Regions from separate parts of the Catellatospora sp. NPDC049133 genome, predicted to be linked through region 1. Evidence: riboswitches for the same ligand, from Rfam matches in the RefSeq annotation. Region 1 holds a riboswitch; each other region holds the start of a gene.
The links. A riboswitch is a leader RNA that binds a small molecule or an ion and turns the genes downstream of it on or off. The one in region 1 is predicted to bind cobalamin.
Positions count from the first base shown of each region.

Region 2: linked by a shared signal. The riboswitch ahead of AB0B35_RS02455 (putative cobaltochelatase) and the one ahead of bluB (5,6-dimethylbenzimidazole synthase) in region 1 are both predicted to bind cobalamin.
Region 3: linked by a shared signal. The riboswitch ahead of cobN (cobaltochelatase subunit CobN) and the one ahead of bluB (5,6-dimethylbenzimidazole synthase) in region 1 are both predicted to bind cobalamin.

Region 1 is NZ_JBEZDT010000021.1:80,022-88,709, forward strand. Features, by position in the region: gene AB0B35_RS23675 (flavin reductase family protein) at 1-107, shown strand, start outside; gene sodN (superoxide dismutase, Ni) at 107-511, shown strand; gene AB0B35_RS23685 (class I SAM-dependent methyltransferase) at 587-1,381, shown strand; gene AB0B35_RS23690 (hypothetical protein) at 1,555-2,067, shown strand; gene bluB (5,6-dimethylbenzimidazole synthase) at 2,077-2,706, opposite strand; cobalamin riboswitch at 2,742-2,943, opposite strand; gene AB0B35_RS23700 (phosphotransferase) at 2,982-3,767, shown strand; gene AB0B35_RS23705 (hypothetical protein) at 3,917-4,549, opposite strand; gene AB0B35_RS23710 (hypothetical protein) at 4,687-5,568, shown strand; gene AB0B35_RS23715 (DUF5931 domain-containing protein) at 5,620-6,726, shown strand; gene AB0B35_RS23720 (response regulator transcription factor) at 6,749-7,378, shown strand; gene rox (rifampin monooxygenase) at 7,582-8,688, shown strand, end outside.
Region 2 is NZ_JBEZDT010000002.1:31,116-42,672, forward strand. Features, by position in the region: gene AB0B35_RS02430 (cobalt-precorrin-5B (C(1))-methyltransferase) at 1-200, opposite strand, end outside; gene cobM (precorrin-4 C(11)-methyltransferase) at 397-1,194, opposite strand; gene cobI (precorrin-2 C(20)-methyltransferase) at 1,191-1,916, opposite strand; gene AB0B35_RS02445 (cobyrinate a,c-diamide synthase) at 1,907-3,310, opposite strand; gene cobO (cob(I)yrinic acid a,c-diamide adenosyltransferase) at 3,342-3,956, opposite strand; gene AB0B35_RS02455 (putative cobaltochelatase) at 3,979-6,162, opposite strand; cobalamin riboswitch at 6,246-6,408, opposite strand; gene AB0B35_RS02460 (trypsin-like serine protease) at 6,628-8,061, shown strand; gene AB0B35_RS02465 (M14 family zinc carboxypeptidase) at 8,207-10,105, shown strand; gene AB0B35_RS02470 (GNAT family N-acetyltransferase) at 10,273-11,193, shown strand; gene AB0B35_RS02475 (DUF6585 family protein) at 11,203-11,557, opposite strand, start outside.
Region 3 is NZ_JBEZDT010000002.1:42,977-54,533, forward strand. Features, by position in the region: gene AB0B35_RS02475 (DUF6585 family protein) at 1-172, opposite strand, end outside; gene AB0B35_RS02480 (hypothetical protein) at 174-530, opposite strand; gene AB0B35_RS02485 (DUF6585 family protein) at 548-1,348, opposite strand; gene AB0B35_RS02490 (hypothetical protein) at 1,379-1,717, opposite strand; gene cobN (cobaltochelatase subunit CobN) at 1,817-5,488, opposite strand; cobalamin riboswitch at 5,527-5,716, opposite strand; gene AB0B35_RS02500 (DUF2784 domain-containing protein) at 5,718-6,104, shown strand; gene AB0B35_RS02505 (DUF222 domain-containing protein) at 6,212-7,561, shown strand; gene AB0B35_RS02510 (hypothetical protein) at 7,725-8,285, opposite strand; gene AB0B35_RS02515 (sulfite exporter TauE/SafE family protein) at 8,350-10,056, opposite strand; gene AB0B35_RS02520 (hypothetical protein) at 10,056-11,402, opposite strand; gene AB0B35_RS02525 (DUF4331 domain-containing protein) at 11,517-11,557, opposite strand, start outside.

The sequences.
Region 1 (8,688 bases):
TCGTCGTCGCCGGTGTCCTCGACGTCTTCCACGGACCCGACGACGGGCAGCTGATCTACCACGCCAGGAGGTTCCACACCTCACCACTGTCACCGGAGGCAACCTGATGCGACTGTCCCACCTGCTGCGCCCGCGCCTGGTCGCCGGCGCCCACTGCGACCTGCCCTGCGGCGTGTACGACCCGGCCCAGGCCCGGATCGAGGCCGAGTCGATCAAGGCCATCTGCGAGAAGTACCAGGCCAACACGGACCCGGAGTTCCGCACCCGGGCTCTGATCATCAAGGAGCAGCGGTCCGAGCTGGTCAAGCACCACCTGTGGGTGCTGTGGACCGACTACTTCAAGGCCCCGCACTTCGAGAAGTACCCGAACCTGAACCAGCTGTTCAACGAGGCCACCAAGCTGTCCGGCGCCGCCGGCACCAAGGGTCAGGCCGACCCGGCCGTGGCCGAGCAACTGCTGGGCAAGATCGAGGAGATCTCCAAGATCTTCTGGGAGACCAAGCAGGCCTGAGCGGCGACGGGGCACCCCGCGACCGCCCGAGCGAGGTGCCCCCTGCCGGAACTCAGCTCCGCCTACGATGCAGCGATGGTCCCGACGCCGTCCACACATGCCGTCAGCCAGTACGCGACGACGACCGGCAACCTCACCGCTCGGATCGCGCTGCATGCCTACGGCACGAACCCGCAGAGTTGGTTCTCCTGGCTCGGCGAACGGCTCCCGCTGGTCGGCGACGTGCTCGAAGTCGGCGCCGGCACCGGCGAACTGTGGACCCACGTCGACCACGTCGCGAGAGGGGCCCGGCTGACGCTGACGGACTTCTCCGCCGCCATGTGCGAGCAGCTGCGCACCGTCCCAAAGGCGCACGTGCAGCAGTGCGACGCGACGCACCTGCCGTTCGGCGATGCGACCTTCGACACCGTGATCGCCAACCACATGCTGTACCACCTGGACGACCCGGCTGCCGCGCTGCGCGAGTTCGCCCGGGTGCTGCGTCCGGGCGGTCGGCTCGCGGTCGCCGTGAACGGCCGCGACCACCTCGAAGAACTCAACGCCGTCGGACCCGCGATCGGTCGTCCCGATCTCACCCTGCACGCCACCCAGAACGACTTCACCGCCGAGACCGGTCCCGGCTACATGGCGCGCCTCTTCGCCGACGTCTCGGTCCAGCGCTACCACGGCGACCTCGAAGTCCCCAACCCCGACCCGGTCCTCACCTATCTCGCCAGCCTGTCGTCCGAACCGCTCACGCCGGAGCAGTTCGCCGCGGCCCGTAACCACGTCCAGGCCCGGATCGATGCCGGCGGCAGCTTCCGCGTACGCAAGCACACCGTGCTCATCACAGCCTCAGCAGGGACGACGCAATCCGCCGACCATGTCTAGGCTGCGGCGGTGACTGGTGCCGCGGAAGAGACTCCGGTCCCGGCCGACGCCTCGGCGCACCGGAACTCCGCCCTTCAGGTGATGCCGGAGGTCGATCCGTTGTGGCCGCGGCCGGGCGACCCTCTCGGCACGACGTCACACCCATGCCCAGGCGGGACCCAGGGTGGGCAACCGTGCTGCGGATCGGGGCCGTCGTGCTGGTGCTGCTGGTCGGCGGCACGTGGCAGGTGGTGGCTCGGTTCTACGAGCTGGCACCCGGCGGTCTCGTCCTCGACGGTCCGCGGCCGGCAGATCGTCGGACCGGAAGCAGTGAGATGGACATGAGTTATGCCTTGGGCCCCGACCTCCGATACCCGGTGCGATTCTCGATGCGTAACCCGAGTGCGCTGCCGGTCACGGTGGAGGGCATCGACGACGGCTCGGATGTCATCACCATCGAGGACGCGCGGATCGAGACCGCCGGCGGCGATCTCCGCCCCTTCCCGGCCGCGATCGGCCCCGGAGCCGAGTTCGTCGTGGTGTTCACGCTGCGGATTCGGACACCTGACGACGAGCCCTGCCGTAAACGCCTGCTCGGGGGAATGGAGCTGCGCTTCTCCGTGCTGGGCGTCTCCCGGCTGCAGCAGTCGAGTCACGACGTGAGCTTCCTGACGCCCGGTCCCGAGTGCGATGACCTCATCCTGTGACCGCCACGCTCAGCGCGGTGTCCACCGGTCCGTGTGGACGGCTTCGTCCAGCGGCCGACGGCGGCGCCAGCCGTGCCGTTCGAGGTCGGGCACGGCTTCGAGATGGGTGACCGGGCCGAGGCAGAGCCAGGCGACCGGGCGGATCCCGGCCGGGATGGCGAGCAGATCCCGCAGGAACTCCTCGCGGTAGAACGACACCCACCCGACGCCCAGCTGCTCCGCCGTGGCCGCCAGCCACAGGTTCTGGATGGCCAGGCAGACCGAGTACAGTCCGGCGTCGGCGATCGCGTGCCGTCCCAGCACCGCGGGAGCCCCGCGGTCGGCGTCATAGGTCACGACGACCGACAGCGTCGACTCCAGCACCCCGTCGATCTTGATCCGGGCGAACCGCTCGGCGGCCTCGGCGTCCAGCGTGGCGGCGAACACCTCACGTTCCCGGTGTACGTGCTGATGAAACGCCTCCCGCACCCGCCGGTCACGCACCACGATGAAGTCCCATGGCTGGGTCAGGCCCACGCTGGGCGCGGCATGCGCCGCATCCAGGACCCGGGCCAGCACCTCGGCCGGGATCGCCGCCCCCGTGAACTGTCCACGCACGTCCCGGCGACGGTGGATGACGTCGTACAACTCGCTGTCCATGGGCAGGCTCCCGCTGCGTTCGGGCTCCGGGCAGGCCGGGGCCGTGGGCGCGAGGCCGGTCTTCGGACTCCCAGATCGACGCCCTCCGCCCGCCTTCCCAGCCGGTCAGGCCAGTGGCTGCGCGTACAGCGCGTGGGCGGCAGCTCCCTGGTCACCGCGGCGGGCCCGTGCCGGATTCTCACCGGCTTCCCGATTCTCCCCGCCCAGCGGCGAGGCACCTCGCAACAGTTCGTGCCACCGGACACGTTACCGCCGACAACCGAGATACTTGACCGATGTACGGTGACGAAACGCTGGTGGGCGGCCGGATGACCGTCGGCATCGTGCGTCGCGGCGGCCACGTCCACCGGCCGATGGGCTCGTGGTCCCCGGCGGTCCACGAGTTTCTCGGCCATCTGGAGTCGGTCGGATTCGCCGGCTCGCCGCGGTTGGTGGGTGTCGAGGACGGTCGCGAGGTTCTGACGTACCTGTCCGGGGACGTCGCGGTGGATCCGCAGTGGCAGCCCGGCCGTGGTGCCCGGCTGCCGGCGTACGCCCGCACGGACCGGGCCCTGACCGAAGCGGCGAAGCTGATCAGGCGGCTGCACCACGCGGCAGCCGGGTTCCGCCCGACGCTCACCGGCTACCGCTTCCATCCCTGTGCGCCCCGCCCGGGGCAGATCGTCTCCCACGGTGACCTCGGCCCGTGGAACACCGTCTACCGGGCGGGAATCCCGGTGGCGTTCATCGACTGGGACGCCGCGCAGCCGGTCGATCCGCTCGACGACCTGGCAGCGGCCGCGTGGAGTTTCGTGCCGCTGTGCCCACCCGGGCAGCTACGCGAAGCGGGCTTCGATCCCCTGCCCGACCTGCCGAGGCGGCTTCGCCAGTTCGCCGACGCGTACGGGCTCGCCGACCGGCAGGCGTTGCTGCCGGCCCTGCAACGGGCCAAACTGCACGAGGTCGAGCGCGTCAAGTACGCGCCGCTCGAACCGGCCGAAGCGGCCGCCTCCCTGGAGTACTACGCCGGTCAGCTGCGGTGGCTCCACGACGTCTCCGCCGACCTGGAATCCCGCCTGTAGAGCCGCGCCTTGCGGCGGCGCCGACCGCGAGCGGAGCATCGCTGATGCCCGGCGACCCTTTGCGGTCGCGGCCGGTTCCGCGGTCCGCGCCTCATCGGACAGGCGTGGCGAGAACGGCGCCAGGCGAGGTCACCGGTCGGCGCGAGGTGTCATGGTGCCCGGGTGCCCCGCGCCGACGTGGCCACGGCGATGACCACCGTCGCGAGCAGCGCGACGAGGACCGACGGCACGGTCGCCAGGCAGGCCAACCGCCAGCTCAGGGAGCGAGTGGCGAACCAGCCGAGCAGCGCTCCGACCGCGAGCGCGCCGAACAGGGCGAGTCCGAGGCCCAGTCGCACCTGGGCCCGCCGCTCGCCTGCCTCGCCCGTCAGTCCGGCCCCCGTGCCGAGCGCCGCTCCCTGTCCTAGGCCTGCCGGCAGCACGGCGACCGTCAGCATGGCCGCGGAACCCGCCAGCGCCGCGGCCACGACGCCGAGCAGCATCAGCACGAGCGCCGATCCGGTCACTGCCGCGGGTGCTCGCCGCCCGAGCAGGTACCCGCCCGCGAATCCCGAAGCCACGGCGGCCAGCTGTGCGACGAGGACGATCGCGAGCCCGGTCGCTGGCAGGCCGAGGGCGTACCGGACGGAGCCGAGCAGCGGACCGATGAGGACCGCCAGCTGGCAGGCCGCGACCATCGCACCGAGTCCGGCGCCGATGAGCAACCACCATGGACGGCCGACGGGCTGCGCCGGCGGCGGCGGCGTCACGGATGGCGTCGGCTGGTGGATCTGTTCGCTCATCGCGCCATGTTAGACACTTTTCACAGTTGTCGTGCCCGTGGCGTTTCCCCCGGTTTGGTCCGCTCGGACGGCCGGGCCGTCTGGTGGGCGGCACCTCCGGCGACCCTTCCACCGGCGACCTCGTTACGATCACGTGATTGTCCGAACTGGAGGAACTGCCGATGGCGCGGCGCGACAACCCATCTGGGTGCGGGTGTCTGATGCTGTTCCTGGTGGGGCCGTTGCTGGCGAGTCTGGCCGTCTCCCTGCCCGGCACCGTCCTGGCCTCGCCCGCGATCGTGGCGTTCCTGCTGGTCCGAGACCCTGCGCAGATCGCCGCGTACCCGTCGTGGTGGGCGGGTGTGGCGCTGTCCCCGATCGTGGCGTACCTGGTGGTCCGGTTCGCCGGGCGTGGCCGGGTGTACCCGCGGCACCGCGTCCACCTGGTCCGCGCGGGCGTCCTGTCGGCGCTGTCCGCGGGCCTGGCGCTGCTGGCGCTGCTGCTGCACCAGCGGTATCTCGGCGGCACGGTGCCGCCGGTCACGGCCGGCAAGCAGCCGCTGACGCTGGAGACGTCGCTGCCGCTGGTCGGTCCGGTGGCCGCCGGCACGACGGCGCTGGTGTTCTACTTCGTGCTGCGGCTGCTCGACCGCAAGCTGCCGCGCCGGACGCAGGCCGCGCCGCAGCGCCCGACCGTGTGGGCCGACCCGCGACCCCAGGAGATCTGGTGGGGTGAGATCGAGTTCCGGGACGGCGACGGGTCCAAGGACCGGCCGTTCGTCGTGCTGCGTGTGTATCCGGACCACCTGGAGGTCCTGCAGATCACGTCGAAGGACAAGTCCCACCGCGGCGATCACGTTCCGTTCTGGACCGGCAGCGCCGACCCGTACGCCGTCGAGGACGGCTTCCTCGAACTCGTGGTCCGGCGGGTGAGCCGGTTCGACCTGCGACGCCGGGATGTAGCGTACTGCCCGGACGAGATCTGGCACCGGGTGCGCTCGACCCGGGCGGCCGACGCGCCGCGATCCCGGACGGCGTGATCCCGGACGGCCACTCGGCGCGGCTCGACGGCTGCGGAAAGGAGACCGCCGGTGGGACTGCAGGCGCCGCTGTGGCGGGCCGTCACCGTGTTCCGGGTGGCCGCGCTGGTGTACGCCACGATCCTGATGCTGGCCGGGTTCCGCGACTTCACCCGGCCCTGGCTGGGCTGGGCGGTGCTCGCGGCGATGACCGCCTGGACCGCCGTCACCGGCGTGCGCTACCACGATCCCGCCGGTCGCAACCGGGCCTGGCTGGCGGCCGACCTGGTCGTCACCCTGGCCTGCCTGCTCGCGTCCAACCTGGTCGTGTCCGCCGAACGCCTGGCCTCGGGCGGTCCGACGCTGCCGATGGCGTGGGTCGCGGGTGCGGTGCTGGTGTGGGCGCTGCGCGGCGGCCGCCGGGCGGGCGGGATCGCCGCGCTGATCCTCGGCGCGGCCGATCTGTTCCTGCGCGGCGAGATCACCTCCGCGACCGCGAACGGCACGGTGCTGCTGCTGCTCGCGGGCGGGGTCATGGGGTACGTGTCCCGGCTGACCGACGACGCCGAGACCCGGATGCAGCGGGCCGTGGAGCTGGACGCCGCGACCCGCGAGCGCGAGCGGCTGGCCCGCGGCATCCACGACTCCGTGCTGCAGGTGCTCGCCCTGGTGCAGCGGCGCGGCACGGAGCTGGGCGGCGAGGCCGCGGAGCTGGGGCGGCTGGCCGGGGAGCAGGAGGCGGTGCTGCGCTCGCTGGTGGGCGTGCAGGACGAGGCGGCGGCCGCGGGCAGCGCGGACCTGCGCCTGCTGCTGGGACGGTACGGCTCCCCGCGGGTCACCGTCGCCATGCCCGCGACCGCGGTGCTGCTGCCCGCGGCGGTCGCGGCGGAGGTCGCCGCGGCGGCCGGCAGCGCGCTGGACAACGTGGCCGTCCACTGCGGTCCCGAGGCGCGGGCCTGGGTGCTGGTCGAGCAGGAACCGGACGCGGTCACGGTGTCGGTCCGCGACGACGGGCCGGGAATCGCACCGGGCCGGCTCGCCGAGGCGGCGGCGTCGGGACGGCTCGGGGTGGCGCAGTCGATCCAGGGCCGCATCCGCGACCTGGGCGGCGCGGTCGCCATCACCGGCGGGCCCGGCCAGGGCACCGAGGTGGAACTGCGGGTGCCGCTGCCCCGCTAGGCTGACGCGCGTGGTGGACGTGATGGTGGTCGACGACCATCCGATGTGGCGTGACGGCGTGGCCCGTGACCTGACCGACGCCGGGTACACGGTGGTGGCCGCGGTCGGCGAGGGCGGGCAGGCGGTGCGCATCGGCCCGTCGGTGCGCCCCGACGTCGTCGTGCTGGATCTGCAGCTGCCGGACCTGTCCGGGGTGGAGGTCATCCGCGGCCTGGTCGCGGCCCTGCCGCAGGTGCGGGTGCTGGTGCTGTCGGCCAGCGGCGAGCAGCAGGACGTGCTCGACGCCGTCAAGGCCGGCGCGGCGGGTTACCTGGTGAAGTCGGCCGCGCGGGAGGAGTTCCTGGACGCGGTGCGGCGCACCGCCGAGGGCGACGCGGTGTTCACGGCCGGGCTCGCCGGCCTGGTGCTGGGCGAGTACCGCAGGCTCGCGGCCGCGCCCGGGGACGGCCCGGACGCGCCGCGGCTCAGTGAGCGGGAGACCGAGGTGCTGCGCCTGGTCGCCAAGGGGTTGACCTACCGGCAGATCGCCGAGCGGCTCACCCTGTCGCACCGCACGGTGCAGAACCACGTGCAGAACACGCTGGGCAAGCTGCAGCTGCACAACCGGGTGGAGCTGGTCCGCTACGCCATCGAGCAGGGCCTCGACGACTGAGCGCTGCTCCCCGGCAACAGAAAAGGCAAGAAGAACACTCTCCCTGCCACTATTAACGTATACCGCACCCCCGGTCTTGCGGCAAGACCCCCGTCATGCAGCAGAATCTCCAGCCGACACCAGAACCTGCGGAAATCAGGTATTCGCGAAGTACGCGCGCTTTCATCACTTGCTGCGGCGCGCGGTGCGGTCAGGGGGAATTCATGATCGACGTGATCGTCGCCGGGGCGGGGCCCACCGGCCTGATGCTGGCCTGCGAGCTGCGGCTGCACGGCGTGCAGGTGCTCGTGCTGGAGAAGGAGACCGAACCGGCCGCCTACGTGCGCGCGCTGGGCCTGCACGTGCGCAGCATCGAGGTCATGGACCAGCGCGGGCTGCTGGACCGGTTCCTCGAACAGGGCAAGAAGTATCCGCTCGGCAGCTTCTTCGCCGGGATCGACAAGCCCTCCCCGGAGCGGCTGGACACCGCGCACGGCTACGTCCTGGGCATCCCGCAGCCCACCACCGACCGCCTGCTGGCCGAACGCGCCGCCGAACTCGGCGCGCAGATCCGGCGCGGCAGCGAGCTGACCGGGCTGAGCCAGGACGACCGCGGGGTGACCGTCGAGCTGGCCGACGGCACGCGGCTGCGCTCGCGCTACCTCGTCGGCTGCGACGGCGGCCGCAGCACGGTGCGCAGGCTGCTCGGCGTCGGCTTCCCCGGCGAGCCCGCCACGGCCGAGACGCTGCTCGGCGAGATGGCGGCGACCATGCCGGCGGACGAGGTGGCCGCCGTGGTCGCCGAGGTCCGCCAGACCCAGAAGCGGTTCGGCCTCGGCCCGATGGGCGACGGGGTGTACCGGGTCGTGGTGCCCGCCGAGGGCGTGGCCGAGGACCGTACGACGGCCCCGACACTGGACGAGTTCCGGCAGCAGCTGCGGGCGATCGCCGGCACCGACTTCGGCGTGCACTCGCCGCGCTGGCTGTCCCGGTTCGGCGACGCGACCCGGCAGGCCGAGCGCTACCAGGTCGGCCGGGTGCTGCTGGCCGGCGACGCGGCGCACATCCACCCGCCGACCGGCGGGCAGGGCCTCAACCTGGGCGTCCAGGACGCGTTCAACCTCGGCTGGAAGCTGGCCGCCGAGGTGAACGGCTGGGCGCCGGAGGGACTGCTGGACAGCTACCACACCGAACGGCACCCGGTGGCGGCCGACGTGCTGAACAACACCCGGGCGCAGATGACGCTCATGTCCACCGAGCCGGGCCCGCAGGCGGTGCGCCGGCTGATGTCGGAGCTGATGGACTTCGAGCAGGTGAACCGGCACCTGATC
Region 2 (11,557 bases), on a different contig from region 1:
CGCCGTCCCGACGGCAGCGCCACCTCGACCCACCGCGGGGGAACGCCGCCGACCAGCAATTCCGTGGCCGCCTTCGCAGCCGCGGACGCGCAGGTCCCGGTTGTCCACCCGGTCCGCAGCGCCGTCGGGCGATCTTTCGCGGTCCGGGGGAGATCGGGTTCCCGCAGCTCCGGCACATCTGTTCCCGTCTCGGCGGCCACGCGGCGGGTCCGGCCACGGGAAGCCGGCCCTGCGCCGGGCGACTTCCTCGGCAGCTCCGCTCCGTGCCGGTTCGTCGCGGCAGGAACGCCGGCCGCGCCCGGGGCGGCCGGCTCAGCCACCGCAGGAACGCCGGCCGTACCCGGGGTGGGCGGCTCAGCCACCGCAGGAACGTCGGGTTCGCCCGGGGCGGGCGGCTCAGTCACGGCTTGCTCGCAGGGCGGCGCGGGCGGCCGGGTCGGCCCGGCGGAAGCCGTGGAAGTGGCCGGGGTGGTAGAGGTGGCTGCGCGTGCCGCCCGCCTCGCCGAGCGCCGGCCCGACCAGGAACAGCGTGTGCTTCCAGAGCTTGTGCTCCTTGACCGCCGCCTCCAGGGTGCCGACCGTGCAACGCACGATCAGCTCCTCCGGCCAGGTCACCCGGTAGGCCACCACCACGGGCGTTTCCGCGGCGTACCCGCCCGCCAGCAGCTCATCCGCGAGCTGCCCGGACCGGGCCGCGGACAGGAACACCGCCATCGTCGCGCCGTGCGCGGCGAACGCGCGGACCGACTCCCGCTCCGGCATCGGAGTCTTGCCGCCCTCCAGCCGGGTCAGCACCACCGACTGCGCCACCTCCGGCACGGTCAGCTCCCGCTGCACCGCCGCGGCGGCCGCCGTGAACGACGACACCCCAGGGATCACCTCGGTCGGCAGGCCCAGCTCGCGGCACGCGTCGAGCTGCTCGCCGAGCGCGCCCCACAGCGCCGGGTCGCCGGAGTGGATCCGCGCGACGACCAGGTCGCGCTCGGCGGCCTCGCGGTACAGGTCGAGCGTCTGCTCCAGGGTCAGCGCCGCCGAGTCCACGATCCGCGCCCCCGGCCGGGCGTGCCCGAGCACGTCCGGGTGGACCAGGCTGGCCGCCCAGACCACCACGTCGGCGGCGGCGATCGCGGCCGCGCCACGCAGGGTGAGCAGGTCGGCCGCACCGGGCCCGGCTCCGATGAAGACGACCTTCACAGCTTTCCTCCTCGTGCGTCCCGGCGGCCCGGCACCAGCACCGCCGACAGGTACGGCGCCTCGACCGCCTCGGCCAGCGGGGCCACGCTCTCCCCCGGCAGCCCCAGCCGGGTGCCCAGCACCGCCTCGTCCAGCCGCCCGGCCTCCTTCACCGCGCTGACCACGTCCGCCAGGTGGCGGCCGCCCTTGTACGCGACCACCGTCCCGTCCTGCGCGTACGCCAGGGCGGCCGGCAGTGCCGTCGCGCCCCGGGCCAACGGCACCAGCACCAGTGGCTCCATGCCCTCGGCGAGCGGTACCCCGGCCGCGGCGGCGAGCGCCTGCATCGCGGTGATCCCGGGTGCGGTCTGCACGGCCACCTCGGGCAGCAGGGCGCGGACGGTCGCGGCGAGATAGCCGAAGGTCGAGTACACGTTGGGGTCGCCGATGGTGGCGAACGCGGCGGTGCCGCCGGTCTCGCGCAACCAGTCGGCGACGCGCTCACCGGCGGCGTCCCAGTGGGACTCGCGACGGCGCGCGTCGTCGCGCTCGTTGAGGGCGAACACCAGCCGCTCGACGCGGTCGTGGCCGGCGTGCGCGCGTACCGTCGCCTCGGCCCGGCCCTGCTCGGCCACGTCCATCACGGGCACGAACACCCGGCCGGCCTCGCGCAGCAGCCGCACCGCCTGCAGCGTCACCAGTTCCGGGTCACCGGGACCGACCCCCACCCCGATCAGGCGCATGCGGCACGCACCATCCGGCGCGCGAAGTCCGGGTGCCCCGCCCAGTGCAGGTGCAGGTACGACGCGTGCACCCCGCCCTGGACGAAGCCCTCGGCGGACCGGCCGCGCCACGCCCACGCGGGCGACGGCCCGGCCTCAGGGGTCACGGCGGTGCGGTGGAACTCGTGCCCGGTGACCCGGGTGCCCGCGTCGGCGAGCACGCTGCCGGACACCGCGACCGCGTCGCGGTAACCCAGGGTGAGCCGCTCGGTCATCACCGCCGCGGCGTCGAGCACCCCGCACATCTCGCGCCCGTCCAGCGACCTGGCCAGCCACAGCAGCCCGGCGCACTCGGCGGCCACCGGCGCGTTCGCGACGGCGAGTGCCCGTACCGCGTCGCGCAGCGGCTTGTTGGCGGCCAGCTCGTCGCCGTACACCTCGGGGAAGCCGCCGCCGACCACCAGCCCGGCGGTGCCCCGCGGCAGCGCCTCGTCGCGCAGCGGGTCGACGTGCACGACCTCGGCCCCGGCCGCGCGCAGCAGCTCGGCCTGCTCGGCGTAGCCGAAGGTGAACGCGGGCCCGCCCGCGACCGCGATCACGGGCCGGTCCCCGGCTGCCTCAGCCGACGGTCCGTCCGCTTCGAGCCCGGCCTGCCGGACTCCGGCCGCCTCGGCCGCTGCCCGAACGGCCTCGGCCGCCGACCACGGCGTCACCGCCAGTGGCGGCGCGCTGTGCGCCACCGCCAGCACCTCACCGAGGTCCACCCCATCCTCGACCAGCGCGCCCATGGCCCGCACCGCGTCCACCGCCGCGCCGCTGCGCTCGGCGGCCGGCACCAGCCCGAGGTGCCGGGACGGCACCGCGACCGCACCGGCGCGCCGCAGCACGCCGAGCACCGGCGTGCCGACCTCCTCGCAGGCCTCGCGCAGGATCTGCTCGTGGCGATCCGAGCCGACCCGGTTGAGCACCACCCCGGCCAGCCGCACCGAGCCGAACGAGCGGAACCCGTGCAGCAGCGCGGCGACCGACCGGCCTTGGCCGGTCGCGTCCACCACGAACACCACCGGCGCGTCCAGCAGCCGCGCCACGTGCGCGGTCGAGCCGAAGTCGCCCTCCCCCGACCGGCCGTCGTACAGGCCCATCACGCCCTCGACGACCGCCACCTGCGCACCGGTGGCCCCGTGCGCGAACAGCGGCGCGACCAGGTCCTCGCCGACCAGCGACGGGTCCAGGTTGCGGCCGGGCCGCCCGCAGGCCAGCGAGTGGTAGGTCGGGTCGATGTAGTCCGGGCCGACCTTGAACCCGGCCGCGGTCATGCCGCGCGCCGTCAACGCCGCCAGCAGCCCCGTCGCCACGGTCGTCTTGCCATGCCCCGACGCCGCCGCGGCCACCACGATCCGAGGTGTGTTCACCATGAACTGTCCGTTCGCGACTGCGGGGCTCGCTTCACCATTCGATCCCCGCCTGGCCCTTGCGTCCCGCGTCCATCGGGTGCTTCACCTTGCCCATCTCGGTGACCAGGTCGGCCAGTTCCAGCAACGGCGGCGCGGCGTACCGGCCGGTGATCACGACATGCTGGGAGCCGGGGCGGGTGCGCAGGGTCTCGACCACGTCGGCGGTGTCCACCCAGCCCCAGTGCATCGGGTAGGTGAACTCGTCGAGCACGTAGAAGCCGTACCGCTGCGCCAGCAGGTCGCGCTTGACCTGGGCCCAGCCTTCGGCCGCCTCGGCGGCGTGGTCGCGCTCGTCGCCGGGCCGGGCCAGCCACGACCAGCCCTCGCCCATCTTGTGCCAGGTCACCGACGCGCCTGTGCCGGACTCGTCGTGCGCGCGGCCCAGCGCCCGGAACGCGGCCTCCTCGCCGACCCGCCACTTGGGACTCTTCACGAACTGGAAGACCGCGATCGGCCAGCCCACGTTCCAGGCCCGCAGCGCCATGCCGAACGCCGCCGTCGACTTGCCCTTGCCGATCCCGGTGTGCACGGCCAGCACCGGGGACCTCCGGCGCTGCCGCGTGGTGAGCCCGTCGTCGGGCACGGTCTCCGGCTTGCCCTGCGGCATCAGCGGCCTCCACTCGTCTGCGTCATGCCGCCCTCCGGCGGTCCCGGCGGGCCACCCCGGCCAGCCCTTGCGCGGTCACCTCGGCCAGCGGCACATGCTCCGCGCCGAGCCGCACCGCCAGGCGGGCGGCGAGTCCGAGCCGCACCACCCCCGACTCGCAGTCCACGACCACGGCCGACACCCCGGTCGCGGCGAGCCCGCCCGCGATGCGCATGGCCTCGCCGACCGGGTCGGGTCCCGCAGTGGCCCGGCCGTCGGTCACCAGCACCAGCAGCGCGCGCCGGTGCGGGTCGCGCAGCCGCTCGACCCGCAGCGTGTGCGCCGCCCGGCGCAGTCCCGCGGCCAGCGGGGTACGCCCGCCCGTGGGCAGCTCGCGCAGCCGCGCCGCGCCGGCCTCCACGCTGGACGTCGGCGGCAGCGCCAGCTCCGCCTCGCTGCCCCGGAAGGTGACCAGGCCGACCTTGTCACGCCGCTGGTACGCGTCGAGCAGCAGCGACAGCACCGCGCCCTTCACCGCGCCCATGCGCTGCCGGGCCGCCATCGACCCGGAGGCGTCCACGCAGAACAGCACCAGGTTCGACTCGCGCCCCTGCCGCACCGGCTCGCGCAGGTCGGCCGCGACCAGCCGCAGCGGGCCGCCGGGGGTCCGGCCCCGGGCGTGCTGCCGCCCGGCCGCCGCCCGCACGGTCGCCGCCAGGTGCAGCGCGGCCAGGGTGCCGCCGGGCACCCGCGCGCCGACGGTCCGACCCATCCGGGTGTACGCGGGTGAGCGCCGCCCCGCCGCACCCTCCCCCACTCCCTGCACCGCGAACAGCCGCGCCCGCCGTGGCGTCGCCGCCTCGGCGTGCTGCTGCCCCGCCGACGCGTAACGCCCCTCGTCGGCCCCGTCCCGCTGCCGGGTGTCCCCCTGCGGCACCGGCCGCGGCGGCGTGCCGCCCTCGTCCGGGGCCGCACCGCGGGGCCCGCCCGGCCGCGGACCGCCGTCCGGACCGTCGTCGTCCGGGCCACCGTCGGGCCCGTCGTCCGGACCGGAGCCGTCCGGCCCGTCACCGTCCAGGTCGGCGTCACCGTCGAGATCGGCCTTCGGGGCGCCCTCGCCGCCCGCCGCACGGTCCTGGTCGCCGGGAGCACCTGGGCCGTCGTGGGAGCCGTCGGGTTCAGCCGGCGGGGGTGCGCTGTTCAACGCGTCCTCCAGGGCCTGCTCGTCGAGGTCCGGGGCGTCGAACGGGTCGCGCCGGCGGCGGTGCGGCAGCGCCAGCCGGGCCGCGTCCCGCACGTCCTGCTCGGTGACCCGGCCGCGGCCGTGCCAGGCGGCCAGGGCCAGCGCGGCGCGGGCCACCACCAGGTCGGCCCGCAGCCCGTCCACCTCGAACGCGGCGCACACGTGGGCGATGCGGGTCAACTCCGCGTCAGGCAGTTCCACCGTGGGCAGCCGCCGCCGGGCGGTGTCGATGCGCTCGGCCAGCTCGGCGTCCGCCTCGGCCCACCGCGCCGCGAACCCGGCCGGGTCGGCCTCGTACGCCAGCCTCCGCCGCACCACCTCGACCCGCTCCTTCGGCTCACGCGGGGCGCGCACCTGCACCGCCAGCCCGAACCGGTCGAGCAGCTGCGGGCGCAGCTCGCCCTCCTCCGGGTTCATGGTCCCCACCAGCAGGAACCGGGCGGCGTGGCGCACCGAGACGCCGTCGCGCTCCACGTACGCCTCGCCCATCGCGGCGGCGTCGAGCAGCAGATCCACCAGGTGGTCGTGGAGCAGGTTCACCTCGTCGACGTAGAGCACGCCGCGGTGCGCCCCGGCCAGCAGGCCCGGCGAGTACGCGGCCTGCCCGGCGGTCAGCGCCCGTTCCAGGTCCAGCGCGCCGACCAGCCGGTCCTCGGTCGCCCCGACGGGCAGCTCGATCAGCCTGGCGCGCCGGACAATGACCCCCTGACCGGCGGTCTTACCGGCGCTGTGCGGCCCGTCCGGGCACGCGCCGTACGGCGACGCCGGGTCGCAGCCGAACCGGCATCCGGCGACGACCTCGACCTGCGGCAGCAGCCCGGCCAGGGAACGGACCACGGTGGACTTGGCGGTGCCCTTCTCGCCGCGCACCAGCACCCCGCCGATGGCGGGCGAGACGGCGTTGAGCAGTAGGGCGAGCCTGAGGTCGGCGAGGCCGACGACGGCGGAGAACGGGTACAGCGGGGTCAAAGCCCGCTCAGGCACGAGCCCATGCGCGAGTCCTCTCCGCGGGTTTCCTCGCCCGCGAAATCCGGTGAAGTGACGCCGTGCGGCGTCGTGAGCGGCCGGAGTGTCCTGGCTCCCGGATCGACGCTTCCCCTCGGCCTTCCAACCGTGTCAACGGCCGTGGCCTGGTGCCGAAACGGCGCGCGTCGTGAGACGGAGCCGCTCGGGAGGGGTCGCTCCCCGGTGACAGTGGCGGGACCGCCCCGGACTCGCACCGGGTTCCTCCACTGCCGCTCACCGGCCATCGTGACGGACGCGGTGCGCCGCGTCAAAGCGGGTCGCCCGTACGGAGGCATGTGTCACGCCCCGGCGGGCCCGACATCAGCACGTAACAATTAACTTCGATATTGCTATGTATCGTTGTCTTCCGCTAGCTTCCAGGGAAACTCTCCGGCGATCCGGCGCCAGAAGCGCTCGGCGCCGGGTGGACCTTGGGAGGATCCTGTGCGGAATTCACTACGAACGGCGCTGCGCGCCGGCGCCATCGCGCTGGCCGGCGCCATGCTCGCCCTGGGCTCGGCCGCCGTCCCGGCGCAGGCCGCGCCGAGCCCGGACGGCACGATCACGCCTCAGGTCGTCGGCGGGACCCGGGCCGCGCAGGGCGAGTTCCCGTGGATGGTGCGCCTGTCCATGGGCTGCGGCGGCGCGATGTACACCCAGAGCCTGGTGCTGACCGCCGCCCACTGCGTCGGCGCGACCGGCAACAACACCTCGATCACGGCCACCTGGGGCGTCGTCGACCTGCAGGACCCGACCCGCACCACCCGCACCTCGAACTACGTGTACCGCGCCCCGGGCTACAACGGCACCGGCAAGGACTGGGCGCTGATCCGCCTGTCCAGCCCGATCACCACGGCCCCGCTGCTGAAGATCGCCACGGACACGTCGCTGCACAGCGGCAACTTCGACGTGATGGGCTGGGGCGCGGCCACCGAGGGCGGCGGCCAGCAGCGTTACCTGCTCAAGGCGCAGGTCCCGTTCATCACCGACACGCAGTGCCAGAGCGCCGGCGGCGACTACTCCGGCCTGGTCTTCAACGAGGAGATCTGCGCGGGCAACTGGAGCTCCGGCGGCGTCGACACGTGCCAGGGCGACTCCGGCGGCCCGATGGTCAAGAAGAACGCCTCCAACGAGTGGATCCAGGTCGGCATCGTGAGCTGGGGCATCGGCTGCGCCCGCCCGCAGAACCCGGGCGTGTACACCGAGGTCCGCTACTTCGCGACCGACATCTACAACGCGGCGGTCTCCCTCGGCGGGGCCCCGGGCGGCGTCTCCGTCACCGGCCCCGGCAACCAGTCGACCGTCGTCGGCACCGCCGTCACCCTGAACAGCACCGCCTCGGGCGGCACCGCGCCGTACAGCTGGTCGGCCAGCGGCCTGCCGGCCGGCACCTCGATCAGCGCCTCGACCGGCCAGATCACCGGCACGCCGACCACCGCGGGCACCTACACCGTGACCGTCACCGCGACCGACAGCGCGAGCAAGACCGGCACGGCCTCGTTCACCTGGACGGTCAACCCGGTCGGCAGCTGCGCCGCGGCCACCAACGGCACCGACGTGAGCATCCCGGACAACAACAGCACCGGGGTGTACAGCAACATCACGATCTCCGGCTGCACGGGCAACGCCGGTTCGTCGTCCAAGGTAGAGGTGCACATCGTGCACACGTACAAGGGTGACCTGATCGTGGACCTCGTCGCACCGGACGGCTCGGTGTACAACCTGCACAACCGGTCGGGCGGCAGCACCGACAACATCGACACCATCTACACGGTGAACCTGTCCTCCGAGGTCAAGAACGGCACCTGGCGCCTGCGCGCCCGCGACGCCGCCTCGATCGACACCGGCTACATCAACTCCTGGACGCTCACCCTCTGAGTCCGTCGCACCATCCCCGGGCCCGGCTCCGCGACCAGCGGAGCCGGGCCTGCTCCCGACCCGCCTCCACCGACCCCCTCGGAGGTAACCCGTGCGCAGACTCGCGCTCGTCCTCACCACCCTGGTCACCGGCGTGGCCCTCACCGTGCCCGGCCCGGCCGGTGGCGCGCCCGCCGACGACTTCACCCTCGCCGGCTCCCAGCAGTACCTGGTCACCGGCCCGCAGACCTTCGCCGACCGCGACGCGGTCGCCCGCACCGGAGCGGCGATCGACCTGATCGAGCACGGCAAGATCTACATCACCGCGAACACGACCGAGGCCGACCGCATCCGCCGCCTGGGCTTCGGCCTGGAGCTGCTGCCCCCGCCGTCCTCGCGGGTCACCGGGCCGAACGCGGTCCCGCTCGACTTCCCGTCGGCCGACGGCGGCTTCCACAACTACGCCGAGATGAACACCGAGATCAACCAGATCGTCGCCGACCACCCGACGCTGGTCCGCAAGTCCGTCATCGGCACCTCGTACGAGGGCCGCCAGATCGTCGCGCTGAAGATCTCCGACAACGTCGCCACCGACGAGAACGAGCCCGAGATCCTGTTCAACGCGCACCTGCACGCCCGCGAGCACCTCACCGTCGAGATGGCGCTCTACCTGGCCAACCTGTTCACCGACGCGTACGCCACCGACAGCCGGGTCAAGGCCGTGGTCGACTCGCGCGAGATCTGGATCGTGCCGGACCTCAACCCCGACGGCGGCGAGTACGACATCGCCACCGGCTCCTACCGCTCCTGGCGCAAGAACCGCCAGCCGAACTCGGGCAGCTCGGCGGTCGGCACCGACATCAACCGCAACTTCGGCTACAAGTGGGGCTGCTGCGGCGGCTCCTCGGGCAGCCCGTCGTCGGAGACCTACCGCGGCCCGTCGGCGTTCTCCACCCCTGAGGCGTCGGTGCTGCGCGACTTCGTGCTGTCCCGCCGCGTCGGCGGTGTGCAGCAGATCAAGGCGAACATCGACTTCCACACGTACGGCGAGCTGATCCTGTGGCCGTTCGGGTACACCACCGCCGACACCGTGAACCCGGGCATGACCACCGACGAGCGCAACACGTTCGCCACCATCGGCCAGCAGATGGCGGCGACCAACTCCTACACCCCCGAACAGGGCAGCGACCTGTACGTCACCGACGGCGACATCACCGACTGGCTCTGGGGCGACCAGCGCATCTGGACGTACACCTTCGAGATGTACCCGAAGTCGTCCAGCCCTGGCTTCTACCCGCCGGACGAGGTCATCGCGGCGCAGACCTCCCGCAACAAGAGCGCCGTGCTGCTGCTGTCCGAGTACGCCGACTGCCCGTACCGGGCCATCAACAAGCAGGCCCAGTACTGCACCGCGGCGAACGACTTCTCGATCGCGGCCTCGCCCGCCTTCGGCTCGGTCAACCCGGGCGGCTCGCTGACCTCGACCATCAGCACCGCGGTCACCAACGGCGTCGCGCAGACCGTGAACCTGACCGCGAGCGGCCTGCCCGCGGGCGCGACAGCCACGTTCAGCCCGGCCTCGGTCACCGCCGGCGGATCGTCGACGCTGACGATCGCCACCAGCGCGTCGACCCCGGCGGGCAGCTACGCGGTCACGGTGATCGGCACGGGCAGCGGGGCCACCCGGACCGTCAGCTACACCCTGACCGTGAACGGCGCGCCCGGCTGCACCGGCGCCAATCCGAACGACGTGACCATCGTCGACGTGGCCACGGTGTACAGCGACATCACCATCGCGGGCTGCAACCGCAACGCGTCGTCGACGTCGACGGCCGAGGTGCACATCGTGCACACGTACAAGGGCGACCTGGTGGTGTCGCTGCTCGCACCGGACGGCAGCGCGTACACGCTGCACAACCGGTCGGGCGGCAGCACCGACAACATCGACACCACCTACACCGTGAACCTGTCCACCGAGGCGGCCAACGGCACCTGGCGGCTGCGGGTGCAGGACGCGGCCTCCGGTGACGTCGGCTACGTCAACACCTGGACGCTGACCCTGTAGAGACCCCCTGTGCTCATGGGCGGTCCGCTTACGCGGCCTTAATCGGTGTCATCCCGGAGCGCAGCGCAGGGATGACACCGAGCGGCCCCGACACAGACCCCCGGTGGCGCCCGCAACGGCGCGGGCGCCACCGGTAATTCGCTTGCCGCCCCTGCTAGACAGGGACCGTGACGAGTGAGCTGCTGATCCGCGAGATGACCATCGAGGACGTGCCGGAGCAGGCGCGCATCCGCTACGCCGCCTTCCCGTGGTTCATCTCCAGCGTGGCGCAGCAGGAGGTGTGGTGGCGCACCAGCCGCCCCGAGGCCCGGCTGCTGCGGCTGCTGGCTGCGCGCGACGGGCAGGTCGTGGGCTGTGCCGTCGGCGGGTTCAACATCTCCACCGCCGAGCCGGGCGCGAGCTACCTGCAGGTAGAGGTACATCCCGAGCATCGCGGCCGGGGCGTGGGCACCGCGCTGCACGACCGCGTCGAGGAGCACCTGCGCGCCATCGGTGCCCGCCGGGTGCGCACCTTCGCCACCGACGACGCCGCCGACCAGCACTGGGCCGAGGCACGTGGTTACACGCGGGGCGCCCACGACCGCTACGCCCGGCTGGACACCGCCCACCTGCCGCCCGTGCCGCCCCTGCCGTCCGGCGTGACGGCGGTCAGCCTCCGCGAGGCCGGCCCGCAGGCGGTGTACGACCTGGACCAGGCCGCCTCCGTCGACGAGCCCGGCGACATGTCCTTCGACGGCATCCCGTTCGACACCTGGCTGGCCCGCTACTGGAACAGCCCCGACCAGCAGCTCGACGTCGGCACGATGGTGCTCGTCGACGGGGTGCCCGCCAGCGCCACGTTCATGGAGGCCAACCTCGAACTCGGCAAGGGCATCTCCACCGGCACCTGCACGCTGCGCGAGTACCGCGGCCGGGGCCTGGCGAAGATCGCCAAGGCGGTCGCCCTGCACCGGGCCGCGCAGGCGGGCATCCACACCGCGATCACCTGCAACGACTACACCAACGCGCCGATGATCGCGGTCAACGACTGGCTCGGCTATCAGCCCTTCGCCAGCGAGCACTCCTACCTCAAGCAGCTCGGCGGCTGACGGTCGACGTTACCGGCCGACGCCGCGCAGTTTAGCGAGGATCGCCTCGACCATCAGCACGAACGTGTACCCGTTCGCCATCAGGCCGAAGTTCACCCGCGCGCCCCGCGGCTCGCCCTGCGGGTCCACCAGCGACAGGTAACTCTGGTCGACGTGGTCGATCTCGACGCCGCCGATGTCCGACCAGGGCGTCAGAAAGCCTTGGAAGGCCACGCCGTCGTCGGTGATCGTCAGATCGCCGAAGGTGACCGGGTTGCCCTTGTCGAAGTACGCCATCGCCTTGGGCAGCTGCGCCTGCGCCACGCGTGCTGTCAGCAGCGGGCCGAACCGCGCCATGTCGACGTGCACCTGCCAGATCTCCATC
Region 3 (11,557 bases), on a different contig from region 1:
TCGCGCCACCGGCGAGCACCCCGAACAGCACCGCGAACATGCCCGAGGCGAGCAGCAGCGGCTTGGGGGTGACCGCCGGGTAGCTCTCGCGGTGCTCACCGAGGTTGCGCATCGAGGCCGCGACGGTGACGTCCGGGGCGAGCCCGAGCGCGGATTCCACCAGCAAAGTCATGTCAGCCCACCCGCATCCACGCCGCCGCGGCCTCGATCTGCGCCTGATCCTTCTTGTTCTCCCGCGAGCCCGCCACCAGGAATCCACCCGCGGCCAGCACGAACAACCCGCCGAACCCGCCCAGGACGACGAGCAGGACCGGACGGCGCGCCTCCTGCTCGGCCTTGACCTCGTCGTACGTGTGATAGGTCTTGCGGCCGTCCTCGGCCACCTCTAGGCACACGTCACCCGGCCGCATCGCCTTGCCGTCGCAGCTCACCCCGCCACCGGAGCTGAACGCGGCGACGACGAAGAAGACCACGCCGATCACGGCCAGCACGGACGCGCCGATGACGACACCGGTCTTGGGCTTTACCATGGCTCTCCTCCCCCGAATCAGGCGATCTTCTTGAAGATGGTCTGCATCATGAGCAGGAACGTCATCGCGTTGGGGATCTGGCCGATCGCCGTCTGCGGGGACACCCGCTTGCCCTGCTCGTCGACGAGGCCCACCAGGCCGAACTCGACCTTGACGCCGCCGAGCTGCGACCACGGCACGAGCTTGCCCTTGCGGGTGGCCACGCCGTCGTCGGTCACCGTGAAGTCGCCGAAGCCCACCGGGTTGCCCTGGTCGAAGTAGGCCATCGCCCGGGGCAGCTGGGTCTGCGCCACCGCCTGCTGGAGCAGGGGGCCGAAGCGCGCCATGTCGGTGGCGAAGTTGCGCATGCTGACCTGCCGGCCGTCGTGGAACGTGATCCGGTAGTGGTAGGCGGTCTGGCGGATGCCGCCGCTGGTGTTCTCGGCGACCGACGCGTACAGCGCCTGCACCTCGTCCCAGCGGTAGACCTCGATGCCCTTGCGGCGCACCCGCACCCAGCCCTGGTCGAACACGTGCACCTGGAGCCGCCGCGCCTTGGCCGACACGAGCGGGCTGCGCAGCAGCACCACCAGGAAGCCGAGCGCGTTGACCACCGCGAGCACGATGAACGGCATCGCCATGGCCAGCGGGCCGTCCTCGTACAGCGTCGGCGAGCCGTTGGCGGCCAGCACCATGATCACGGACAGCGCCACCCACAGCAGCAGGAGCACGCCCAGGCCGATCAGCGGCATCTTCGGCGTCTGCGCCGGATAGCTCACCCCGGGGTTGCCCAGCCCGCGCGACGCCGCCGCCACGGCCACGTCTGCGGGCACGGTCACAGTGCCCGGCTTGGCGTTCACCGACATGGGTCAGACCGCCCTCGTCCACGCCTCGGCGGCGGCCGACTCCTCGTGCTGCCGCCTGCGGTTGCGGGCGCCGAACACGAGCGTGCCGGCCGCGCCGAGCAGGAACACCGCGCCGATGCCACCGAAGAGCAGGCCCTGGCGCTGCTGGCCCTCCTGCACCTCCTGGTAGGTGAGCCAGCGGGTGCCGGAGTCGGTGGACTCGATGCACTTGTCCGCAGGACCCATGGTGTCCGGGCCGCACTTGACGCTGGTGGACAGCCAGACCGCGAGGCCGATGCCCAGGAGCCCGATGACCCCGAACACCACGGCGTTCGCGATCGGATTCGAGCCGGATTTGGCCACGACGATCACTCCCCGTTGCAGAACATGAGGGCGTCACCATAACGACCTCAAGATCTGCGGAGAATCGCCCGATCGCCCGAACGCCGCGCCACCGCCGGATCAGCCCTCCAGGCTGCCCTCCGCCTCCAGATAGGCCTGGAGCAGCGCGTCCAGCGTGGCCGGATCGGGCTCGGCCCACAGGCCCCGGTCGGCGGCCTCGATGAGGCGTTCGCTGATGCCGCGCAGCGCCCACGGATTGGACCGCTCCAGGAACTCGCGGACCTCCGGGTCGAAGACGTACGCCGCCGCCAGCTTCTCGTACATCCAGTCGTCGACGACCCCGGCCGTGGCGTCGTAGCCGAACAGGTAGTCCACGGTCGCGGCCAGCTCGAACGCGCCCTTGTAGCCGTGCCGGCGCATCGCGGCGATCCAGCGCGGGTTGACCACCCGGGCCCGGAACACGCGCTTGGTCTCCTCGCCCAGGGTGCGCGTCTTCACGCTGTCGGGCAGGTGCGAGTCGCCGATGACCGCGGTCGGCGAAGCCCCGGTCAGCGAGCGCACCATCGCGATCATGCCGCCGTGGTACTGGAAGTAGTCGTCGGAGTCGACGATGTCGTGCTCACGGGTGTCCACGTTCTTCGCGGCGACGCTGACCCGGCGGTAGACCCGTTCCAGGTCCTCGCGGGCGGCCCTGCCGTCCAGGTCGCGGCCGTACGCGTAGCCGCCCCAGACCGCGTACACCTCGGCCAGGTCCTTGTCGTCGCGCCAGTTCCGGGCGTCGATGAGCGGGAGCAGGCCGGCCCCGTACGCCCCCGGCTTGGAACCGAAGATGCGGGTGGTGGCCCGCCGCCGGTCGCCGTGCTCGGCCTCGTCGGCGCGGGCGTGCGCGCGCACGAAGTTGTCCTCGTCGGCCTCGTCCAGCTCGGCCACCGCCCGCACCGCGTCGTCGATCAGCGCGACCGCGTGCGGGAACGCGTCCCGGAAGAAGCCGGAGATGCGCACCGTCACGTCCACTCGCGGCCGGCCCAGCTCGGCCGGCGGCACCACCGCGAACCCGGTCACCCGCCGCGACGCGTCGTCCCAGGTCGGGCGGCAACCCAGCAGGGCCAGCACCTCGGCGATGTCGTCGCCCTGGGTGCGCATCGCCGACGTGCCCCACACCGTCAGCCCGACCGTGCGCGGCCACTCGCCGGTGTCCTGCCGGTGCCGGGCCAGCAGCGAGTCCGCCAGTGCCACCCCGACGTCCCACGCGTTGCGCGACGGGATCGCCTTCGGGTCGACGGAGTAGAAGTTGCGCCCGGTCGGCAGCACGTTGACCAGGCCACGGGTCGGCGAGCCGGACGGCCCCGCCGCGACGTAGCGCCCGTCGAGCGCCTTCAGCACCGCGGTCACCTCGTCCACGGTCGCGTCCAGCCGCGGCACCACCTCGGTCGCGGCGAAGTGCAGCACCGCCTCCACGGCGTCGTCCGGGCCGCCCAGCACCTCGGCGACGACCGCCGGGACCTTCGACGGCTCCCAGCCCAGCGTCTCGTTGCCGATCACCAGCCGCCGGGCCACGCCCTCGATCAGGTCGACGGCGTCCGCGCCGGTGCGGGCCGGGCCGTCGGCGACGTCGGTCAGGTCCGCGGGCACGGCCGCCACGGCACCCGGCTCGGCCAGCAGGGCACGCTCGTCCAGCCCGTACCGGCGGCACAGTGCCGCCCGCAGTCCCGGCAGCGCCCCACGCACGCCGCCCCACACCTGGTTGGCGCGCAGCACCGCGAGCACCAGGTTGATCCGCGCCTCGCCTTCCGGCGCGCCGCCGAGGACGTGCAGGCCGTCGCGGATCTGCGAGTCCTTGACCTCGCACAGGTAGCCGTCGACGTGCAGGATGAAGTCGTCGAAGTCGTCCTCGCCCGGCATGTCGGCCTGGTGCAGGTCGTGGTGGAGCTGGGCGGCCTGGATCAGGGTCCAGATCTGGGCGCGCACCGCGGGCAGTTTCGTCGGGTCGAGGGCCTGCACGGTGGCGTACTCGTCGAGCATCTGCTCCAGTTTCGCCATCTCGCCGTACGTCTCCGCGCGGGCCATCGGCGGCACCAGGTGGTCCACGATCACCGCGTGCCCGCGCCGCTTGGCCTGGGTGCCCTCGCCCGGGTCGTTGACGATGAACGGGTACACCAGCGGAATGTCACCGAGCACCGCGTCCGGCGCGCACTCGCGGGACAGGCCCAGCCCCTTGCCCGGCAGCCACTCCAGGGTGCCGTGCTTGCCCAGGTGCACCACCGCGTCCGCGCCGAACTCCTGGTCCAGCCACCGGTACGCGGCCAGGTAGTGGTGGCTCGGCGCGAGGTCCGGGTCGTGGTAGATGGCGACCGGGTTCTCCCCGAAGCCGCGCGGGGGTTGGATCATCAGCAGCACGTTGCCGAAGCGCAGCGCCGCCAGCACGATCTCGCCCCGGTCCACGTACAGCTCGCCCGGCGGCTCGCCCCACGCGGCGACGATGCCGTCGCGCAGGCTCGCGGGCAGCGTGGCGAACCATCGGGTGTAATCGTTCAGCGGGACCCGGGCCGGGGCCGCCGCGAGCTGCTCCTCGGTCAGCCACTCCACGTCGTGCCCACCCGCCGCGATCAGCGCATGGATCAGCGCGTCCCCGTCCTCCGGGCTGTGACATGGCGCCAGAGGCGCGCCGTCGCCCAGGTCGTACCCCGCCTCGCGCAGCGCCCGCAGCAGCACCACCGCGCTGGCCGGGGTGTCCAGACCGACCGCGTTGCCGACCCGCGAGTGCCGCGTCGGGTAGCTGGACAGCACGATCGCAAGCTTCTTGTGCTCGTTCGGCACGTGCCGCAGCCTCGCCTGGCGCACCGCGATGCCCGCGACCCGGGCCGCCCGCTCCGGGTCGGCGGCGTACACGCCGATGCCGTCCGGGCCCGGCTCCTTGAACGAGAACGGCACCGTGATCAGGCGGCCGTCGAACTCCGGGATCGCCACCTGCATCGCCGCGTCCATCGGGCTCAGCGCCGCGTCCGAGTCCTGCCACACCGCCCGCGACGAGGTCAGGCACAGCGCCTGCAGCACCGGCACGTCCAGCTCGGACAGCGCCGCCACCGACCATGCCTCGTCGTCCCCGCCGCCGCTCGCGTCCGCCGGGGTGGTGCCGCCCGCCGCCAGCACCGTCACGATCAGCGCGTCGCAGCCCCGCAGCAGGTCAAGCAGCCCGTCCGACACCCCGCGCAGCGAACCGCAGTACACCGGCAGCGCGTTCGCGCCCGCGTCGTGCAGCGCCCCGGCGAGGGTGTCCACGAACGCCGTGTTCCCGGCCAGCTCGTGCGCGCGGTAGTAGACGATCCCGACGGTCGGCCGCCCGGCCTCGTGCGCCGGGCCGGGGCGCACGCCGAACTCCGGCGTGGCCCGCGGCGCCTCGAAGCCCTCGCCGGTCATCAGCAGCGTGTCCGACAGGAACCGGTGCAGCTCGCGCAGGTTGTCCGCACCGCCCTCGACCAGGTACGCCAGCGCCTCCCCGGCCACCCCGGCGGGCACGGTCGACTCGGCCTGCAGCGCGGCGTCGGGCAGCGCCTCCCCGCCCAGCACCACCACCGGCAGCCCGCCGGCGAGCACCGCGTCGAGCCCATCCGGCCAGGTGCGGCGGCCGCCGAGCAGGCGCACCACCGCGAAGCCGACGCCCCGCAGCAACTCGGGGACGTCACCGGCGTCGAGCCGGGCCGGGTTGCCGATGCGCCAGGGCGCACCCGACGCCCGGGCGGCGAGCAGCTCGGTGTCCGCAGTGGACAGCAGCAGACCTTGGACAGCCGTCATGGCCGCGTACCTCCTGTCGGGGTCCGCGCCCCGGTAGCAGAGTCGATGCGGCGGCCGGAGTCTCCTGACTCCCGGATCGACGCCCGGCCCCGGGCCTTCCCTTGCGGTGGCCTCGGATCTCTCCGACGGGGTGGGGACGGGCTCCCCGGTCACAGTGGCGGGACCGTCTCGGCTCTTCCCCGAGTTCCTCCCTGCCGCCGAGAGCGATCCTAGCGGCAGATAATGGAGCATGGCCTATCAGTGGCTCGCCGGGCTGACCATGGTGGTGCACTTCGCGTTCCTCGCGTACGTCGTCGCGGGCGGTTTCCTGGCCTGGTGGCGGCCGTGGCTGATCTGGCCGCACCTGATCGCCGCCGGCTGGGGTTTCGCCACGGTCGTCCTCGGCCTCGACTGCCCCCTGACCTACGTCGAGGACTGGGCCCGCCGCGAAGCCGGTGAGCAGGGCCTGTCCCGCGGCTTCATCGACACGTACCTGACCGGCGTGGTCTACCCCGAACGGTTCACCGTGCCGCTGCAGGTGCTGGCCGGGCTGGTAGTGCTGACCTCCTGGATCGGCTTCGCCCTCCGCCGCAGGCGCGGCCGGCACGGGTCCGCCACCTCGGCCGACGTGCCATAGAGTGCCGGGATGATCGAACAGCTCGCCTCTGGCGGTCGCCACCAAAGCCATCTGTTGATCGATCAACTTCGTGGATTTTTGTCGTACACCGGTTCTAAAATGGAGCCATGCGGGAGGCATTGGCGCAGGCGGGGCGATCGGTCGCCGCTTGCGTCGACTCGCCTGTGTGGCCCCTGACCGACGTCGAGCTGATCACCTCGCTCGACTCGGTACGAGCGTTGCGGGAACGCCTGGCGGCGGTGGAACTGTCGCTGGTCCGCGAACTCGACGCCCGTGCGGTCCCCGTCGCCCACGGTGCCTCCAGCACCGCGGTCTGGCTGCGTGAACACTGGCGCATCGGCATACGCACGGCCAAGCAGACCGTGGAACTCGCCCGCGCGCTGGACCGCCTCCCCACCACCGCCGACGCCCTCGCCGCCGGAACCGTCAACACCGAGCAGGCCGCTGTCATCGCTCAGGCTATCGCCGCGCTTCCCTCCGAGGTGGGCCTGGAGACCGCAGCGAAGGCCGAGACCGCGCTGATCGGATTCGCGGCCCAGTTCGAACCGTCCGTGCTCCGCCGCTTCGGCGAGCGCATTCTCACCCACGTCGCCCCCGACACCGCTGAGGGGCACGAACGCGAGACACTGGCCGCGCAGGAGGAACGCGCTTACGCCACCCGCACGCTGACCCTTGTCGCCGACCGCAGCGGGCGGGTGCGCCTGACCGGCTGGCTCGACACCGAAGCCGCCGCCGTGGTCACCGCCGCCCTCGACCCCCTCTCCCGCCCTGGTGCTGTCGACCACACCCGCGCCCACGTCACCCTCGGCGGTGCCATCGCGAGCGACAGCGACCCCGTCGAAGGCTCAAACGCCGCCGGGCACCGCGCGCCTGAAAGCGCTCGGGACATGCGCACCGCGGGTCAACGGCGGGCCGACGCCCTCACCGAGATCTGCCGCCGTGTGCTCGCCTCGGGCGAACTGCCCGACAACGGCGGCGACCGTCCTCAGCTCGTGATCACCGTCGACTACGACGACCTCGCGCAACGCACCGGAGCAGGGCTGCTCGACAACGGCACGACGCTCACTCCTGAGACCGTCCGGCGCATAGCCTGCGACGCCCAGGTCATTCCCGCGGTGCTCGGCGGCGACGGGCAGCTTCTCGACCTCGGCCGGACCCGCCGACTCATCAACGGGGCCCTGCGCCGAGCGCTCGTCCTCCGCGACCAGGGCTGCGCCTTTCCTGGCTGCGACCGACCGCCTCGCTGGTGCCAGGGGCACCACATTCGGCACTGGGCCGACGGCGGTCCCACCGACCTCGACAACGCCGTGCTCCTGTGCGGGCACCACCACCGCGTCGTCCACCACGACGACTGGCAGGTCCGGGTCGGCCACGACCGGCGGCCCGAGTTCATCCCGCCGAGCTACGTGGACGCCGCCCGGCTTCCTCGCCGCAACTCCTTCCACCTGCGGCCCTAGGCCGGGCCCGATCGCTGATCACACCGGGCCGAGCCGGGCCACCACTCGGAGAATCGGCACCGCCCGAGCAGATGGACGGCCGCCGCTGCGCAAACTGCTTGATCGGCACACGGCCGGCAAGGCAAGCAGCCCGCCCTCGGCATCCTTCTGGTCGGCGCGCACCCTAAGGCACATCGGCAGACCGACCGGCCCGGTCCGGAACGATCTCCCTGTAGGAGCGGTAGGGGCCCGCCTCCTCCCAGCCCAGGTCCCAGCCGGTCACCAGCTGTGCCGCCGCTATCGGCACGCGGTACCACGTCTCGGCATCCCCGTCCGGGCCGATCGTCGCCGCCAACTGCTCCAGGTCGTACGGCAACCTCTCGCTCGCGAGGGGGCGCTCGTCGAGTTCGCCCTCGAAGGACACCTCCCACGCGACGACCCCGTCGGCGCAGACCAGGGCGTGGCTGAACAACTCCCGCTCGATCACTTCCAGCCGCACCACCCGACCCGCCACCGACCATCGCCCCAGCTGCGCGTCGGAGTCACCGAGGGAGAAGTGCGGATCGATCAGCACCGTCCAGCCCACTGCGGCGGGCCCCACCGACGGGTAGGGCGCCGACTCGGCGGCGGCCTCCCGTTCCGATCTGAAGACGTCGGACAGGTGACCGCCCAGCAGTGCCGCCACCTCCGCAGGCGTCCGGTTCTCCAACAGCACGTAGCAGCAGGACCAGCTTTCGGCATTCACAACGTCGAGGATGCCGCCCCGAGCGCGCCTGCATGATTGGTTTGTCGGCGGCAGCGTGCCGCGATCAGACCACCAGCGTCGCGGCACGTGCGGCGAGGCCGACGCCGACGAGCAGCACCATCGCGCTCGCGGCGTACGGCCCGGCCAGCCGGAGCCGCCGGAACCGCTCGAATCGCGCCGACCAACGATCGCGGACCTTGAGCAGCAGCAGGCCCGCAACGGTGAGCGTGCCCGCCATACCCAGCCCGTAGGCGAGCACGAGCAGGATGCCGAAGCCCGTCCGGCCCAATGCGATCGCGCCCAGCAACACCACCAGGGCGGACGGGCTGGGCACCAGGCCCGCCGCCACCCCGATCGCGCCGAGCCCGAACCGGCCACGTCCCGTGCCCTCGGCAGCATGGGAGCCGCCGTGAGAGTGCACCCGGCCGAACAGACCATGCCGATGCACATGCCCGTGGGCATGGCCGTGGGCATGGCCGTGAGCATGGTCGTGGTCGTAGCCGTAGCCGTGGCCGTGGCCTTGGCCGTGGTCGTGGTCGTGGCCTTGGCCGTGGTCGTGGTCGTAGCCGGACGTGCCATGGGAGTGGGCATGGTCGTGGCCTTGGCCGTGGTCGTGGTCGTGGCCGGACGTGCCATGGGAGTGGGCATGGTCGTGGTCTGAGATGTCGTGGGTGTGGGTGTGACCGGGCCTGCGGCGCAGGGTGGCCAGCAGCATGGCGAGGCCTACGGTGATGACGATGGTGCCGCTGGCCAGGCCGAGCCAGCCGAGGACGGTCTGTCCGGTCAGGCCGGAGACGGCGGTGAGCAGCAGGCCCAGGGCGATGACGCCGCCGGTGTGGGTGGCGGTGACGGTCGCGCCGACGGTCAGCGCGTCGCGGGGACGGCCAGCGCGGCCGGCGAGGTATACCGCCATCACGGTCTTGCCGTGGCCGGGAAGCAGCGCGTGACCTGCCCCGAGCACCAGGGCGAGCAGCACGGCGAGCAGCCCAACCAGCGGGGTGAGCCGGTCCGCGCCGACCGTGTCGAGGACCTGCTGCTGCGCCCAGGCGGCCCAGCGCAGTGGCGCGGGGTCGTCGGGCCGGGCGGGCGCGCCCAGGTCCGGTGCGACCGCCGAGGTGAGGCCGTTCGGTGCGCCGGGTGGCACTGCGGCGGGACGGGCGGGCAGGCGGGCGTCGCGGACGTCGAGCGGGGAGCCGAGCAGGTCGACGGGGTAGTCGCGCAGTTCGTTCGTCGTGCTGCGGGCGGGCACGGGTGAGTCGGGCAGGTCGATGCCGACGCCGGTGGCGGTGATCTCGCGCCAGCCGACGCGGTCGGCGAGGTGCCCGTTGTGGACGGTGATCGCCGCCGGGCGGTCCAGCCGGGCGGGGACGCTCAGGGTGCAGGTGATCCGGCTGGTGGCCAGGCGGGCGGAGCCCGGTTCGAGGGTCATCCCCGCCGAGTGGACGGTCCAGGTCAGGGGGCGGTCGTCGAGGCGTACCACCAGATCCCGGGCGAAGGCGTCGCAGGCGGCCGCGGCGTGCGCACGCAGCTCGGGCGCGTCGGCGACGCCGTCGCCGGAGGTGTCGACCGTGCTGCGCTGCTGCAGCGTGGGCAGCTCGGCGATGTCGAGGATCGTGGTGGCGTCGACGGCGTCGGGGCGCAGGGTCAGCGCGACGAGCTGGTTGATGGACAGGTTGCCGAGCGGGTGCGCGGACGCGGGGGCGGGCAGCAGCGCGAGCGCGACCCCTGCCAGCGCCACGACGGGCAGGGTACGGCGGATCATGAAATTCATCAGGCACCTGCCGAGGCCAGGGCGCGCGCCGCGGCGGGTGCGTCGACCGGGGAGAAGTGGGGGTTGAGCCGCAGCGCCCGCGCGAGGTCGCGGCGGCCGGCGGCACGGTCGCCGAGGGCGAGTTCGATCATTCCCAGGTGGTACGCGTGGAGCGCGCTGCGCGCGCCGAGCGCCGCCGCGGCACGGGCCAGGGGCAGCGCCTCCCGGTGCCGTCCGGCCTGGTGCAGCGCCCAGGCGAGGGTGTCGGCGACGTCGGTGTGCTTGCGCCGCTGCCACTCGCCCGTGGCCAGGCGCACCGCGGTGGCATGGTCGCCGCGGGCCAGGGCCAGCTCGGCGGCGGCGAGGTCGTCCGCGCCTCCCCCTGCGGCCAGCAGGTCCAGGGCGGCCTGTGCCAGGGCCAGTTGCGCCTCGGCGTCGGCGGCGCGGCCGAGCGAGCGCAGCAGCAGCGCGTGCTCGACCAGCAGGGACGGGGTCGGCGAGGCCGCGGTCAGCGCGGCGTATCCGGCCAGCGCCTCGGCGGTGCGGCCGCTCGCCGCGTCGACGCGGGCGAGCCCGTGGCGCAGCGGCAGGTAAGCGGCGTCCGCGGCGAGGCCGGCCTCGTACGCGGCGCGGGCCGCGACCAGGTCGCCGCCGTGCCAGGCCAGGTCGCCGAGCTGGTGGTGGACGAAGGCCAGGTCGGCGGGCGCGATGGCGGTGGCGAGCGCCTGGGTCCACAGCTCGCGGGCCTCTTCGACCCGGCCGTGCTGTTCGAGGTCGTATGCCGCCCGGGACAGCGCGGGCAGGCCCGGCCGCAGATCGAGCATGCGCTGCGCCGCCTCGGTCGCCTCGGCGGGCCGGCCGAGCTGGGTCAGCGCGTCGGTCAGCACCCCGTACGCGTCGGCGCTGAACGGGTTGCCCGCGATCGCCTGCCGGGCCAGCCGCTCGGCCTGGGCGAAGTCGTGCCGCGCGTTGGCCAGCGCGCCCAGCCCGGCGAGCGCCGCGTCGTTGCCGCCGCCCGCGGTGCCCGACGCCGTGGCGTCCCGGTCCGTGGCATCCCGGTCCGCGGCGGACGGTCCGGGGTGCAGGCGCAGCGACTCGCGCAGCGCGCCCTCGGCCCGGGTGTAGTAGCCGGGGTCCCCGGTGATCCGGGCCCGCTCGACGTACGCGCTGCCCAGCGCCGCCCAGGTGGTCCAGTCGCCGGGCACGTCCCGCAACCGCGCCTGCGCCTGCTCGATCGACTCGACCAGCGGGTCGCCCTGGGCGTACGCGGACTCGGCGGTCCACGGCTCGGGCCCCGCGCCGAACGCGCCCCCGAGCCCGAGCAGCGCCGCGGCGGTGACACCCACCGCGATGATCCGTCGCCACATGTCTACCTCCCCTTTCACAAGATCAGCGATGGGAAGGGCACCTTCTACAACGCGGAGCGTTGAGCCGAACTGCTGCTCGTCTCGCTACGCGAGCCGACGGTGCCCTTCCTTTCCTCAGTGGGTGTGGGCGGGCTGGTCGGGGCCGTGGGTGTGGG